3 regions of the Janthinobacterium sp. BHSEK genome follow, and region 2 is predicted to be linked to each of the others. Evidence: predicted binding sites of a transcription regulator. Region 2 holds the regulator's gene; each other region holds the start of a gene.
The links. Region 2 encodes LexA, which represses DNA repair genes until DNA is damaged. Its sites were predicted from a motif close to ACTGTATNNNNATACAGT; they were not measured.

Region 1: a site for LexA is predicted at 1,840-1,857, ahead of imuA (translesion DNA synthesis-associated protein ImuA). Genes of this name have one in related genera too.
Region 3: a site for LexA is predicted at 1,895-1,912, ahead of AC0V2Y_RS17365 (DNA topoisomerase IV subunit B). Genes of this name have one in related genera too.

What each region holds. Positions count from the first base shown of each region.
Region 1 covers NZ_JBWBYV010000033.1:17,595-22,415, forward strand. The annotation lists gene AC0V2Y_RS13400 (Y-family DNA polymerase) at 1-1,179, opposite strand, end outside; gene imuA (translesion DNA synthesis-associated protein ImuA) at 1,109-1,819, opposite strand; gene AC0V2Y_RS13410 (putative Na+/H+ antiporter) at 2,026-3,291, shown strand; gene AC0V2Y_RS13415 (GNAT family N-acetyltransferase) at 3,340-4,821, opposite strand, start outside.
Region 2 covers NZ_JBWBYV010000012.1:323,206-328,026, reverse strand. The annotation lists gene AC0V2Y_RS06125 (cystathionine gamma-synthase family protein) at 1-862, shown strand, start outside; gene lexA (transcriptional repressor LexA) at 928-1,563, opposite strand; gene rpsF (30S ribosomal protein S6) at 1,839-2,225, shown strand; gene priB (primosomal replication protein N) at 2,246-2,545, shown strand; gene rpsR (30S ribosomal protein S18) at 2,571-2,861, shown strand; gene rplI (50S ribosomal protein L9) at 2,889-3,344, shown strand; gene AC0V2Y_RS06095 (replicative DNA helicase) at 3,480-4,821, shown strand, end outside.
Region 3 covers NZ_JBWBYV010000049.1:36,094-40,914, reverse strand. The annotation lists gene kdpA (potassium-transporting ATPase subunit KdpA) at 1-1,439, opposite strand, end outside; gene kdpF (K(+)-transporting ATPase subunit F) at 1,439-1,528, opposite strand; gene AC0V2Y_RS17365 (DNA topoisomerase IV subunit B) at 1,991-3,988, shown strand; gene AC0V2Y_RS17360 (molecular chaperone HscC) at 3,988-4,821, shown strand, end outside.

The DNA.
Region 1 (4,821 bases), on a different contig from region 2:
GGTCGGCAGAGGCAGCCACCGGTTGGCCGCTTCGGGGCGGTAATCGGCGCGCGGCGCGGCCTGCAGGACATTGTCCATGCCCAGGCGCGCCACCAGCAATTCCAGCAAGCGCTGGCGCTCCTGCGGCGTGCCGCCCGGCTCGGGGAACAGGCTATCGCTGGGCGGCGCCATCGGCTGCACCTGCAGCGCTTCCAGGGTCAGGCCGATCACGGGCGCGTCCAGCGCCAGCTGCGCCAGGCGCTCCTTGAGCAGGCGCACCAGGTGCTCGTCGCGCCAGACGGCCTCGCCCAGCGCCAGGTCGATGATGGTGGGCGGGCGCGCCACCCTGCCCCGCTCGTGCGCCAGCAGCAGCTGTATGCGCTCGACGGCGAATTGCCGCGCGCACAGCCAGCCCGTCATCTGCTGCAGCAGGCGGCGCGCGCCGAACAGCAGCGCGTCGGCGTGCTCCACGCGGTCGAACAATTCCAGGCTGGCGCGGAACGTGGGCGGCGCTTCGAGCCAGACGAACAGTTCCGTGCCGTGGCCATGCGCGTCGTCGAGCATGTCCAGCAGGGCCCCGCCGCAACGGCGCTGCAAGCCGGGCCGGGGCAAGTGGCGCAGCTGCCCCAGGGTGCGGCAGCCGATGCCGTCCAGCCAGTCGAGCCAGGGGCGCGCGGGCGGCAGCAAGGCGCACGGCAAGCCGTCGAGCCGGCGCACCAGGCTGGCCATGCTCAAGGTCCGGCCCCGGCGCGTCGCGGCGCGCGCCAGCAGCCAGGCGCCGCGCGCCGTGGGGGCGCACGACAGCTGGGCCGTGTAGCCGAGTGCGCGCAGGCTGGCCGCGATGTGCCGGCACAGGGCGCGCACGCCGCCGAACAGGCGCAGGCTGGCGCCCGCGTCGACGAGCAGGGTCGCTTCCTCGCCCTGCGCCACCAGCGGCGAATATTGCAGCAGCGCCAGCGCCACCGCCTGCAGGGCCTGTGCTTCCAGCTCGGGCGAGCGTTCGTGCAGGCGCGCCTGCGGCGCCAGCATCAGCGCGCCCGCGCGGCGCATGCCCGGCCGGATGCCGGCCGCCAACGCCAGCGGCGACAGGGCCATCACTTGCTCCTGCTCCAGCACTACGCCGAGGTGGTCAGCCGACCAGCGCGGGCAAAACACTTCGAGCGGGAGCCGGGGCAGGCACAGGCCGATCCAGAGTCGCATGACGCAGCAGTAAAGAAGGAGGTTGCAGGGGCAGGAACAGGGGTGCGTCGCGCTGCGGTCCCCGGCGCTTGATGAAGCCGATCTCGATGCCGCCGGCGGCCGGGCGCACGGACAGGCGCAGCGGCGCGGGCGACGCATCCTGCGCGCCGTGCAAGGGGCGCAGCATGCAGAACAGGGTGTTGCCCGACTGCGCCGCCAGATGCAGCCGGCGCAGGCTGTCGGCGCGCACGTGCGCCTGCCAGAACAGCAGGGCGCCGCACGTGCCGCTGCGCAAGATATTCTCCGCCGCCCACAGGGCGTCCTTGCTGCCGGCGCTTTTGATCCACAGCAATTGCGATGGCGCCAGTCCCTGCGCGGCCAGGGCCAGCGCCTGCGGCGGATGGGGCGGCTGCAGCAGCACGATGGGCAAGCCCGGCAGCTGCGCCAGCGCGGGCGCCAGCAGCCGCAATTCGCCGCTGCCCGGCTGCTGCACCAGCAGATCGATGAGGCTGCCGCTGGGCCAGCCGCCGCCGGGCAGCTGCGCCGACAGGGCGGCAAAGCCCGTATCCAGGCAGCGCGCGGCGCCCTGGCCCAGCTGCGATGCGCGCCACAGGGACGGGTGCAGGGCTTCCGGCGAGGCCATCAATTCGGAATGTTGCATAATTGAATATGAAGATGAATACTGTATGCATATACAGTACTATCCAGCCCTGCTTTTGGCAAGGCTTATCTGCCAGATAGCGTGCCCGGGGCCGCTCCGCCATGTCCGAAAAACCCCGTTTCCCGCATCGATTGCTGTACCATAAGCACTCTCCTTACCGCTCGGCAATGCACCGGGCGGCTTCCTCCGTCCATAAGGAAACGCATTTGACCACCATCCAAATCATCAGCGCCATCGTCTTCGGCCTTGCGCTCATCCACACCTTCGCCGCCAAGTCGTTTGAGACATTATCGCGGCGCCACCCCCGCCACGCGGGCTTGCTGCACTTGCTGGGCGAAGTGGAAGTCGTGTTCGGCTTCTGGGCCTTCATCCTGATCATCATCATGGCCTTTGTCTCGGGCAGCGATGCGGCCATCGAGTATGCCGAGTCGCGCCATTACACGGAGCCGCTGTTCGTCTTCGTCGTCATGGTCGTGGCCGCCTCGCGCCCCGTGCTCGACGCCGTGCAGCGCCTGCTGAAAGGCGTGGCGCGCGTGATGCCGCTGCGCACGGAACTGGCCCTCGTCTGGCTGGGCCTGGCGCTCGTGCCCCTGACGGGCTCGCTGATCACGGAACCGGCCGCCATGACACTGGCCGCGCTGATGCTGGCGCCGCAAATCTTCCGTCCGGGCATCCCTGAATGGCTGAAATACGGCGCCTTGGGTGTGCTGTTCGTCAACGTTTCCATCGGCGGCACCCTGACCTCGTATGCGGCGCCGCCCGTGCTGATGGTGGCCACCACGTGGAACTGGGACAGCGCCTACATGGCCACCCATTTCGGCTGGAAGGCCGCCATCGCCGTGCTGGTGAATGCCACGGGCGTGAGCATATTGCTGCGCAAATATCTGCACAGCAACACCTCCGACATCAAGCCGAAGGCCGGCGAAGTGGAAGCGCCGAAAGTGCCGCTGGCCGTCAGCCTGGTGCACATGATCGTGCTGGCCGGCGTCGTGACCCTGGCGCATCATCCCGTGCTGTTCATCGGCCTGTTCCTGTTCTTCCTCGGCTTCGTGCAGGCGTATGAGCGCTATCAAAGCCCGCTGATCCTCAAGGAAGGCTTATTGGTCGGCTTCTTCCTCGGCGGCCTGGTGGTACTGGGCGGCATGCAGCAATGGTGGCTGCAGCCCATCGTTTCCAGCCTGAAACCGCTGGCCCTGTTCTTCGGCGCCCTGGGCTTGACGGCGATCACGGACAATGCGGCCCTCACCTACCTCGGTTCGCTGATCGTCGGCATGACGGACGAAGCGAAATACATGCTGATGGCGGGCGCCGTGGCCGGCGGCGGCCTGACCGTCATCGCCAATGCGCCGAACCCGGCCGGCGTGGCCCTGCTGCGTCGCGGCTTCAAGGATGAATCGATCGGCGCCGTCGGCCTGCTGGCCGGCGCCCTGCTGCCGACGGCCGTGGCGGGCCTGGCCTTCCTGGCTTTGTAAGCTGCATCACGGGGCGGCTGCCGGCCGCTCCCGCGCTTCCCGCCCTCCTCAGTTTCCTTCATACACGAGAAAGTGCAGCCGGTCATAGAACAGGCTGTAGGCGTAGTCGAACGTGCCCACGCTGCGAAAGCCCTTGTGCAGATACACTTGCAGCGCTTCGCTCTTTTCCCACACCGTCAGGGTGATGCGCGCGCAGCCCTTGCGGCCGGCCAGGTCGCGGATTTCATGGAACATTTGCCGGAACAAGCCCTGGCCCCGGTATTTCTCGTCGATGGCCAGGCTGCTGACGAAACAGTCGTCGGCGCGCGCATGCGCCAGCACGAAGGCGTCATACGCATCGTCGAGCGCCTTCATGTCATCGCGGTAATATGACACGGCACCGCAGGCCTGGAATTCGGCCATCGTCGCGGCCGTGAAAAAGCCGATGAAGCGGTCGTCCTCGTCATGCAGGCCGTGGATGTGCGCCAGATACGGGTCGATGTTCTGCCGCCGCTGCAATTCGACGAACTGCAGATTGAGTTTATTGCCGAACGAGCAATACTCCAGGTAACTGGTGGCAAACAGCAATTTGGCCATGCGGTTCTTCGCCTCTTCGCCCAGCAGTTCGCCCGCCACCAGCTTGAGCGGCGCATGCGACAGCAGGCCCGCCTGCGCCTCGTCGCCAGGCGGGGCGGCATCGCTGACGGCCGGCATGCGGCTGCCGTGGCGGCCCACGGTGGGGCGCCAGAAGTTGCCGGCAGCAATATGCTGCGAACGGTGGGCCAGCAGGTAGCGGCAAAAGACGGCATTCACGCGGTCCAGCTGCGGGTCGTCCGACAACACCGAGTAATAGTGGAAGTGATCGATGTCGGCCCGCAGCTGGGCCGCATACGCCATGCGCGGCACTTCCTCGATGTCGAACACGTCGACGATGTCGGGCAGGCGCAAAGGATCGTCGAGCTGCCAGTCGATGTCGGCCAGCCGCGCCACGCAGCGCGCATACGCGCGCCGTTCCTCGTCGCTCAAGGGGATGTGCATGTCGGTAATGATATCGTCCAGCAAGCGCATGCCGCGGATGCCGCCCGCCACCGCTTCGCGCACGCCGTCGTACAGCACGCAATAGCGCTGGTAGAACTCGGCATGGCTGAGCACGGTCACGCCCAGGTTTTTCTTCCATTCGGCATAGAACTGGCTGAACAGCTGCGCCTCGAATTGCGGGCAGGAACGGGGAACCTGCGCAGCGATACCCGCATAGGCGAGGTTCACATTGCGCTGGATCACGCGCAGCGCGGCGTCGTTCTTCTTGGCGATCAGCATGCCCGTTTCATCGAGAAACAGATTCATCCAGCTGACATGCCGGCGCGCTTCGCCCTCGCCTTCCCCGCGCTGGAAATAATCGGGCACTTCCGGCTTCATCAGGAAAATCGTCGCCGGATTATGCGGAATCGTATCGACGTCCATGTACATGCCGCCGTATTCGCACATGATGAGAATGCGGAAATAATCGGACAGGGTGGCGAAGTAGCGCTGCGTATGCAGGGTGTCGAGGAT
Region 2 (4,821 bases):
CATTGATGTATCGTTCGTCGACGCCACCGAGGTGGCCAACGTGGCGGCCGCCATCACGCCGGCCACGCGCATCGTGTTCGTGGAAACCATCGCCAATCCGCGCACGCAGATCGCCGACCTGGCAAAGATCGGCGAGTTGTGCCGCGAGAAGGGCATCTTGTACATCGTCGACAACACCATGACGACGCCGTATTTGTTCCGCCCGAAAGCCGTGGGCGCGGGCCTGGTGGTCAATGCCTTGACGAAATCCATCGGCGGCCACGGCAATGCCCTGGGCGGCAGCTTGACGGACACGGGCGTGTTCGACTGGACGCAGTATCCGAACATCTTTGAGAACTACAAGAAGGCGGCGCCCGCGCAATGGGGTATCGCGCAAATCCGCGCCAAGGCCTTGCGCGACTTCGGCGCCTCGCTGGGGCCGGAAGCGGCGCACCATATCGCCGTCGGCGCGGAAACCATGGCCTTGCGCATGGACCGTACCTGCTCGAACGCCCTGGCGCTGGCCACCATGCTGGCCGCCGACCCACGCGTGGCGGCCGTGCATTACCCGGGTCTGGCGTCGCACCCGCAGCATGCGCTGGCGAGCGACCTGTTCCGCAGCTATGGCTCCCTGTTCAGCTTTGAACTCAAGGATGGCATCGACTGCTTCGATTTCCTCAATCGTTTGAATTTGGCCATTCCCGCGAGCAACCTCGGCGACACGCGCACCCTGGTCATTCCCGTCGCCCATACGATCTTCTACGAGATGGGCGCCGCGCGGCGCGCCAGCATGGGCATCGCGGAATCGCTGATCCGCGTCTCCGTCGGTATCGAGGACGAGGTGGACCTGCTCGAGGATTTCCGCCAGGCACTCGATGTATAAGTCGCCGGATAAATGAAAAGGGCCGCAACAGTCATGCTGTTGCGGCCCTTTTTTCGTGCAGTCGTTTAATGCCAGCTGCGCATGAGTCCGACGGCCAGGCCTTCCAGGGCGAATTCATCTTCCGGCGATACGGTGATGACCTTGAAGTCGGGATTTTCCGGGAACAGTTCGATCACGGAACCCGTCTTCTTGTAGCGCTTGACGGTGACTTCGTCGCCGATGCGGGCGACGACGATCTGGCCGTTCTTGGCGCTGTCGACCTTCTTGACGGCCAATAAATCGCCATCCATGATGCCGGCGTCGCGCATGGACCAGCCGCGCACCTTCAGCAGGAAGTCGGGCTTGGCCGAAAACAGGGCCGGGTCCACGTTGTAGCTCGCTTCCAGGTTTTCCTGTGCCAGGATGGGCGAGCCTGCCGCCACCCGGCCGATCAGGGGCAGCGACATCAGCAGCGCTGCCGGCACTTTCGATGGCAGGGCTTCAGCGGCCGCGCCGATCAGGCGGATGCCGCGCGAGGTGCCGGGCGAAATCTCGATCGCGCCCTTGCGGGCCAGGGCCTGCAAATGCTCTTCGGCCGCGTTGGCCGATTTGAAACCCAGTTCATTGGCGATTTCGGCACGGGTGGGAGGAAAGCCCGTGTTTTCAATCGCGTCCTTGATCAGGTTCAGGATTTGTTCTTGTCGTGCTGTCAGCTTGATCATGAGCGGTGGGTGCATACTGAAATGCTGTCTATATGAACAGACTGTATTTTTGTACAGTATCGCCCACTATGCAAGGGGATTTGCGTGTTTTCGGCGAATTTCGCAAGAAATACTTGTCCACGAGCGGAAAGCGCGTTCGCGCGCGGTCTTTTCGGGCGCTGGCGCAAGCAATGATTGAAACGTTTGCAAAAGGCGGTTATAATCTTCGGCTGACCTTCCCACACCCGTCTTGACGCCGGGGTGGGCGATTATCAATCCGACCTGAAGGAGTTTGCATGCGTCATTATGAAATAGTCTTTATCGTCCATCCGGACCAAAGCGAGCAAGTGCCCGCGATGATCGAACGCTACAAAGCCAGCGTAACCACCCGCGGCGGTTCGGTTCACCGCGTGGAAGATTGGGGCCGCCGTCAAATGGCTTACTCGATCCAAAAGCTGCCTAAAGCACACTACATCTGCCTGAACATCGAATGCGACAACGAGACCCTGGTCGAGTTGGAAACAGCATTCAAATTCAATGATGCCGTGTTGCGTCACCTGACCGTTAAAATGAAGAAAGCTGAAACAGCTCCTTCGCCGATGATGAAATCGGTACAACGCGAAGACGCGGCCAAAAGCCACCGCACCGAAGCACCAGCAGCCGCTCCAGCCGCAGCCGCTTAATTTTTGACCAGGATCGTGCGCTGAACCAGCTACAAGTCACCGCCATCATTGCCGAGCGCGAAATATTGCGCTATACCCCGGCAGGGCTGCCGATTGTGAATGCAGTATTGCAACACAGTTCGCAGCAGATGGAAGCAGGGATTGCCCGTTTGACCGAGTTTGATGTTGCCGCGCTAGCCGCTGGCGAAATTTCAGGCCGGTTCAGCCAGGCAAGCTTGGGCGGGGTGTATCAGTTCACGGGTTTCCTGGCCAGGAAGAGCCGCAACAGCAAGAGTTTGGTGTTTCACATCATTGATTTTAGTGCAGTCATTCCCGACTAGCGCATTTTAGATACAGGAGCCTGACATGGCATTCGGTAAAAAGTTCGACAAAAATAAGCTCAAGCTTAAAGAAAAACGCAAACAGCAAAACCCTTTGTTCAAACGTAAGAAGTTCTGCCGCTTCACGGCAGCTCACGTTGAGCAAGTCGACTACAAAGACGTCGACACGCTGAAAGACTTCGTCCAGGAAAACGGCAAGATCATGCCAGCACGCCTGACCGGTACCAAAGCGCACTACCAGCGCCAAGTCGACACCGCAATCAAGCGCGCTCGCTTCCTCGCGCTGCTGCCATACACCGATCTGCACCACGCTTAATCGGTCAGATATTCCTGGAGAAGAACTATGCAAATCATTCTGTTAGAAAAAGTTGTAAACGTCGGTAACCTCGGCGAAGTCGTCAAAGTCAAAGACGGTTACGCACGTAACTTCCTGATCCCGCAACGCCTGGCACGTCGTGCTACGGCAACCGCTGTGGCTGAATTCGAAGTCAAGCGCGCCGAACTGGAAAAAGCTGCTGCCGCCAAACTGGCCGCATCGCAAGCCCAGGGCGAAAAACTGAGCGGCCTGACCGTTCAAGTTGCTCAAAAAGCTGGCGTCGATGGCCGTCTGTTCGGTTCCGTCACCAACTTCGACATCGCTGAAGCGCTGACCAAGCAAGGTTTTGCTGTTGAAAAAGCACAAATCCGCATGCCTACCGGCCCGCTGAAGATCGTTGGCGAGCACAACGTTTCGGTTGCTCTGCACACCGATGTGGTCGTGGAAGTGGTGATCGCTGTCGTTCCAGACGCGAACGCGTAATCGTCTGCGGGCCTGGCCCGCAAGCGCTGCCGCACTATGAAAAGCCGGGTTCGCCCGGCTTTTTTGTGGCCTTTTTTTCGCTCATTTTCAGCCCTTTATTTTTGCCGGCACGCCGAAGCGGGTATAATTCGCGCCATGAACGCCCCCTCTGATCCGCAACTGGATTCCCTCCGTATTCCGCCGCATTCGATCGAAGCAGAACAATCCGTCATCGGTGGTCTGCTGCGCGACAATGCCGCCTATGACCGCATCGCCGACTTCATGCATGCGGAGGATTTCTATCGCTATGACCATCGCATCATCTTCGAGCAAATCGTCAAGATGGTTAACGCTTCCAAGCCAGCCGATGTCATTACTGTTTTTGAAACCCTGACCCAGCTCGGCAAGGCCGAGGACGTGGGCGGACTCGCTTACCTGAACGCCATGGCGCAGAACACGCCATCGGCCGCGAACATCCGGCGCTACGCCGAGATCGTGCGCGACCGCGGCGTGCTGCGTAAACTCATCACCGTCGCCGACGATATCTCCGGCACGGCCTTCAGCCCGCAAGGCAAGGAAGTCAAGCAGATGCTTGACGAGGCCGAATCGAAGATTTTCGCCATCGCCGAAGAAGGCGCGCGCGGCGCCCAGGGCTGGACCGCCATCCAGCCCCTGCTGACGCAGGTGGTCGAGCGCATCGACGAGCTGTACAGCCGCGACAACCAGAGTGAAATCACGGGCGTGCCCACCGGTTTCATCGACCTCGACCGCATGACCTCGGGTCTGCAGCCGGGCGACCTGGTGATCGTGGCGGGCCGTCCGTCGATGGGCAAGACGGCGTTTTCCGTCAACATCGGCGAGAACGTGGCCATCGACAGCGGCTTGCCCGTGGCCGTGTTCTCGATGGAGATGGGCGGCGCCCAGCTGGCCATGCGTATGCTCGGCTCCGTCGGACAGCTGGACCAGCACCGCCTGCGCACGGGCCGCCTGAACGACGAGGACTGGCCGCGCCTGACGAATGCGATCCAGAAGATGAACGACGCGCAGTTGTACATCGATGAAACGCCGGCGCTCAACTCGATCGAATTGCGCGCCCGCTCGCGCCGCCTGTCGCGCCAGTGCGGCAAGCTGGGCCTGATCATCGTCGACTACTTGCAGCTGATGTCGGCCAATACCCCGGGCGACAACCGCGCCACGGAGATTTCCGAGATTTCGCGGGGCTTGAAAGGCCTGGCGAAGGAACTCGGTTGTCCCGTGATCGCGCTGTCCCAGCTGAACCGCTCGCTGGAACAACGTCCCAATAAACGTCCTGTCATGTCCGACTTGCGCGAATCGGGCGCTATCGAGCAGGATGCCGACGTGATCCTGTTCATTTACCGCGACGAGGTGTATAACCCCGACTCGCCGGACAAGGGAACGGCCGAAATCATCATCGGTAAACAGCGTAACGGCCCAATCGGCAGCATCCGCCTCACCTTCATGGGGCAGTACACCAAAT
Region 3 (4,821 bases), on a different contig from region 2:
GGTTCGACCATCACGGCGATCGCCGTGCCCGTCAACACGAGGGCTGGTGTGATCAGGATGGCCAGCGACACCATCTTCATTTCATACGCCTGGATTTTCTTGCCCAGGTATTCAGGCGTGCGGCCTATCATCAGGCCGGCGATGAAGACGGCCAGGATGGCGAACATCAGCATGCCGTACAGGCCCGTGCCCACGCCGCCGAACACCACTTCGCCGAACTGCATCAGCAGCAGCGGCACCATGCCGCCCAGGGGCATGTAGGAGTCGTGCATGGAATTGACGGCGCCGCACGATGCGGCCGTCGTCACCGCCGCGAACAGGGTCGAGGAGCTGATGCCGAAGCGCGTTTCCTTGCCTTCCATATTGCCGCCCGATTGCAGGCTGCTGGCCTGCTGGTCCACGCCCAGCGATTGCAAGGCCGGATTGGCTTGCTGCTCGGCGCTCATCACGCCGGCCGTCATGACGACAAAGATCAGGGACATCGCGGCCAGCACGGCCCAGCCCTGGCGCAGGTCGCCCACCATGCGGCCGAAGGTGAAGCACAGGCCGGCGGGAATGATGAAGATGGCCAGCATCTGCAGGAAGTTCGACAGCACGGTCGGGTTTTCGTACGGATGCGAGGAGTTGGCATTGAAGAAGCCGCCGCCATTCGTGCCCAGCAGCTTGATCGATTCCTGCGACGCGACGGGGCCCATGGCGATCGTCTGCGTGGCCGCCACTTGCGCTTCCATCACGGGTTTGCCGGCGGCGTCCAGCACGGGCTGGCCGTCGGCCGTCGTTTTCGGCGTTGCATACGCCACGTGGTCGAGCAGGGTCACTTCCTTGTAGGCGGAAAAATTCTGGATCATGCCTTCGCCCATGAAGACGACGGACAGGGCCAGGGACAGCGGCAGCAGGATGTACAGGGTGGAGCGCACCAGGTCAACCCAGAAATTGCCGATCGACTTGCCCGAGCGCGACGCAAAGCCGCGCACCAGCGCGAAGATCACGGCGATGCCGGTGGCCGCAGAAAAGAAATTCTGGCAGGCCATGCCCAGCATCTGGGTCAGGTAGCTCATGGTCTGTTCGCCGCCGTAGCCCTGCCAGTTGGTATTGGCGACGAAGCTGACGGTGGTATTGAACGAGGAATCGGGGCTGACGGCGCCCAGGCCCTGGGGATTCAAGGGCAGGAAACCCTGCAGGCGCTGCAGGCCATAGACGAAGACGGCGCCCACGGTATTGAAGACGATCAGGGCGATGGCATAGCTTTTCCAGCCCATGGCCTTGTCGGCGGGCAGGCCGGACCAGCGGTACAGCAGGTTTTCCAGCTTTTGCAGCCAGCCCAGGCCGCGCACGGGGCCATCGCCGGCCACCCTGGCCATGTACAGGCCCAGCGGATAGCCGGCGGCCAGCAGCACGGCCAGGAAGGCCACCAACAACAGTATCGATTGCGTCGTCATCACAGTTCCTCCGCCTTCAGCAGCGCCACCAGCAAATACACGAGCAGGCCGGCCGAGACGACGGCGCCCAGCACATAAAACGCGTTCATTTGACGCTCCCTAATTTGTCGCAGGCGACGGCAAAGCCGGCCGCCACGACGAAAAACACGGCAATCAAGCCGAGATACACGAGATCCATTCCCACCCTCATTCAGGTTTGTTTTGATAGTGAGCAGATTAGCCAAAAGGGTCTAAAAAATTCGTAAAGACTGGGGAGGTGCTTGTAAACAAGATGTAAAAACGGCGGCTTTACCGCATAAAATCCTTCACAATGGGCGCAAAAGCCCCCGCGCAACGCACTGTTGTTGCCCTGGAGTAGCGCTATTGCTCGCCGGACAAGATAGAATGCGCGAGCGTCCGCACAAGGACGCCAAGCCTGCCGCACTGCCCTCCCCCAGTGACGCTGGACGGGATATACTGTATATTCATACAGTTATCGCCGCCGCTGTCATTGCGCCCGCAGTGCCCTGGCCTGGCGTTCCAACCACTGTCTTTACTTAGCTTGAACACGTATGGCCACTAAAAAACCAGCATCCGACTACAGCGAATCATCCATCCGTGTCCTGAAAGGACTGGAACCCGTCAAGCAGCGCCCGGGGATGTACACCCGCACTGAAAATCCGCTGCACATCATTCAGGAAGTGATCGACAATGCCTCCGACGAGGCGCTGGGCGGTCATTGCACGCATATCGCCGTGACGCAGAACACGGATGGCAGCATCACCGTCGAAGACAATGGCCGCGGCATTCCCGTCGGCCTGCACCCGGAAGAAGGCGTGCCGACGGTGGAAATCGTGTTTACACGGCTGCACGCGGGCGGCAAGTTCGACAAGGGTTCGGGCGGCGCCTACGCGTTCTCGGGCGGCTTGCACGGCGTCGGCGTATCCGTCACCAATGCGCTGTCGACGCGCCTGGAAATCACCGTCTGGCGCAAGGAAAGCGACGGCAACGGCCTGCATCACATGGTGTTTGCCAACGGCGACGTGATCGAGCCCCTGAGTTCCCGCCCCGCCCCGCGCGACGGCAAGAAATCCGGCACGCGCGTCACGGCCTGGCCCGATGCAAAATACTTTGATTCGCCGAACATCTCGCAAACCGAGCTGCAACGCCTGCTGCGCTCGAAAGCCGTGCTGCTGCCGGGCGTCACCGTCACCCTGACCAACGCGAAGACGGGCGATACGCAGACCTGGCAGTACGCGGAAGGCTTGCGTGGCTACCTGACCGAAACGCTGGCGCAGGTATCGAATGGCGAAACCCTGATTCCCCTGTTCGAAGGCGCGCAATACGCAGGCCCGGACTCGGAAGGCTTTGCCGAAGGCGAAGGCGCCGCCTGGGTCGTGGCGTGGACGGAAGAAGGCGCCATCGTGCGCGAATCGTACGTCAACCTGATTCCCACCTCGAATGGCGGCACGCACGAATCGGGCTTGCGCGACGGCCTGTTCGGCGCCGTGAAAAACTTCGTCGAAATGCACTCCCTGCTGCCCAAAGGCGTGAAACTGCTGCCGGAAGACGTGTTCGCGCGCGCATCGTTCGTGCTGTCGGCCAAGGTGCTGGACCCGCAATTCCAGGGCCAGATCAAGGAACGCCTCAATTCGCGCGACGCCGTGCGCCTCGTCTCGACCTTCACCAAGCCGCCGCTGGAACTGTGGCTGAACCAGCACGTCGACTACGGCAAGAAGCTGGCCGAGCTCGTGATCAAGCAGGCGCAGTCGCGCCAGCGCTCGCTGCAGAAAGTGGAAAAGAAAAAATCCTCGGGCGTGGCCGTGTTGCCGGGCAAGCTGACCGATTGCGAATCGTCCGACATCGCGCGCAATGAACTGTTCCTCGTCGAGGGCGATTCGGCGGGCGGTTCGGCCAAGATGGGCCGCGACAAGGAATTCCAGGCGATCCTGCCCCTGCGCGGCAAGGTCCTGAACTCGTGGGAGACGGACCGCGACCGCCTGTTCGCCAATAACGAGATCCACGACATTGCGGTGGCCATCGGCGTCGATCCGCACAGCGTGGGCGACTCGCCCGACCTGTCGGGCCTGCGCTATGGCAAGATCTGCATCCTGTCGGACGCGGACGTGGACGGCTCGCACATCCAGGTACTGCTGCTGACCCTGTTCTTCAAGCATTTCCCCGTCCTGATCAACAAGGGACACATCTGCATCGCCCGTCCGCCTTTGTACCGCGTGGACGCGCCCGCGCGCGGCAAGAAGCCGATGCAGAAAATCTATGCGCTCGACGATGGCGAACTGCTGGCCATCGAGGACAAGCTGCGCAAGGAAGGCGTGAAACAGGGCGCCTGGTCGATCTCGCGCTTCAAGGGCCTGGGCGAGATGAACGCCGAGCAGCTGTGGGAAACGACGATGAACCCGGACACGCGCCGTTTGCTGCCCGTCACGCTCGGCGAAGTCGACCACATGGCCTCGGCCTTGCGCTTCAATATGTTGATGGGCAAGGGCGAAGCGGCAGGACGCCGCGCCTGGATCGAGGAACACGGCAATGAGGCGGAGGCGGATATCTGATGATCATCGGCATCGACCTGGGCACCACCAACAGCCTGGTCGCCATCTGGCGCGACGGCAAGGCTGCCATCATCCCGAATGCGCTCGGTGAACACCTGACGCCGTCGTGCGTGAGCATCGACGACGACGGCACCGTGCTGGTGGGGCGCGCCGCGCGCGAACGGCTGCAGACGCACCCGCAGCTGACGGCGGCCGTCTTCAAGCGCTACATGGGCAGCGAAAAGAAGATCACCCTCGGCACGCAGCAATTCCGCCCGGAAGAGCTGTCGTCGATGGTGCTGCGCGCGCTGAAGGAAGATGCCGAAGCCTTCCTGGGCCACAAGGTCGAGGAAGCCATCATCACCGTGCCCGCGTATTTCAGCGATGCGCAGCGCAAGGCCACGCGCATCGCCGGCCAGTTGGCGGGGCTGCGCGTGGAGCGCCTGCTCAACGAGCCGACGGCCGCCGCGCTGGCCTACGGCATCCGCGACAAGGAACAGGAAAGCAAATTTCTCGTCTTCGACCTGGGCGGCGGCACGTTCGACGTGTCGATCCTGGAGCTGTTCGAAGGCGTGATGGAAGTGCGCGCCTCGGCCGGCGATAATTTTCTGGGCGGCGAAGACTTCGTCACCGTGCTGGTCGACGCTTTCATGGAAGGCAGCGGCCTGCGCGGCGCCGTCGGCAGCCGCCTGCTCGACCCGCGCCAGCAGCAGCTGCTGCGCGACGAAGCCGAGCGCGTCAAGCGATTGCTGTCGGACCAGCCGTCCGTGCGCATGGCCACGCGCTACCAGGACAAGGAGTACAGCTGGGAGATCGGCGAAGACAAGCTGGCGCAGCTGTGCGAACCGCTGCTG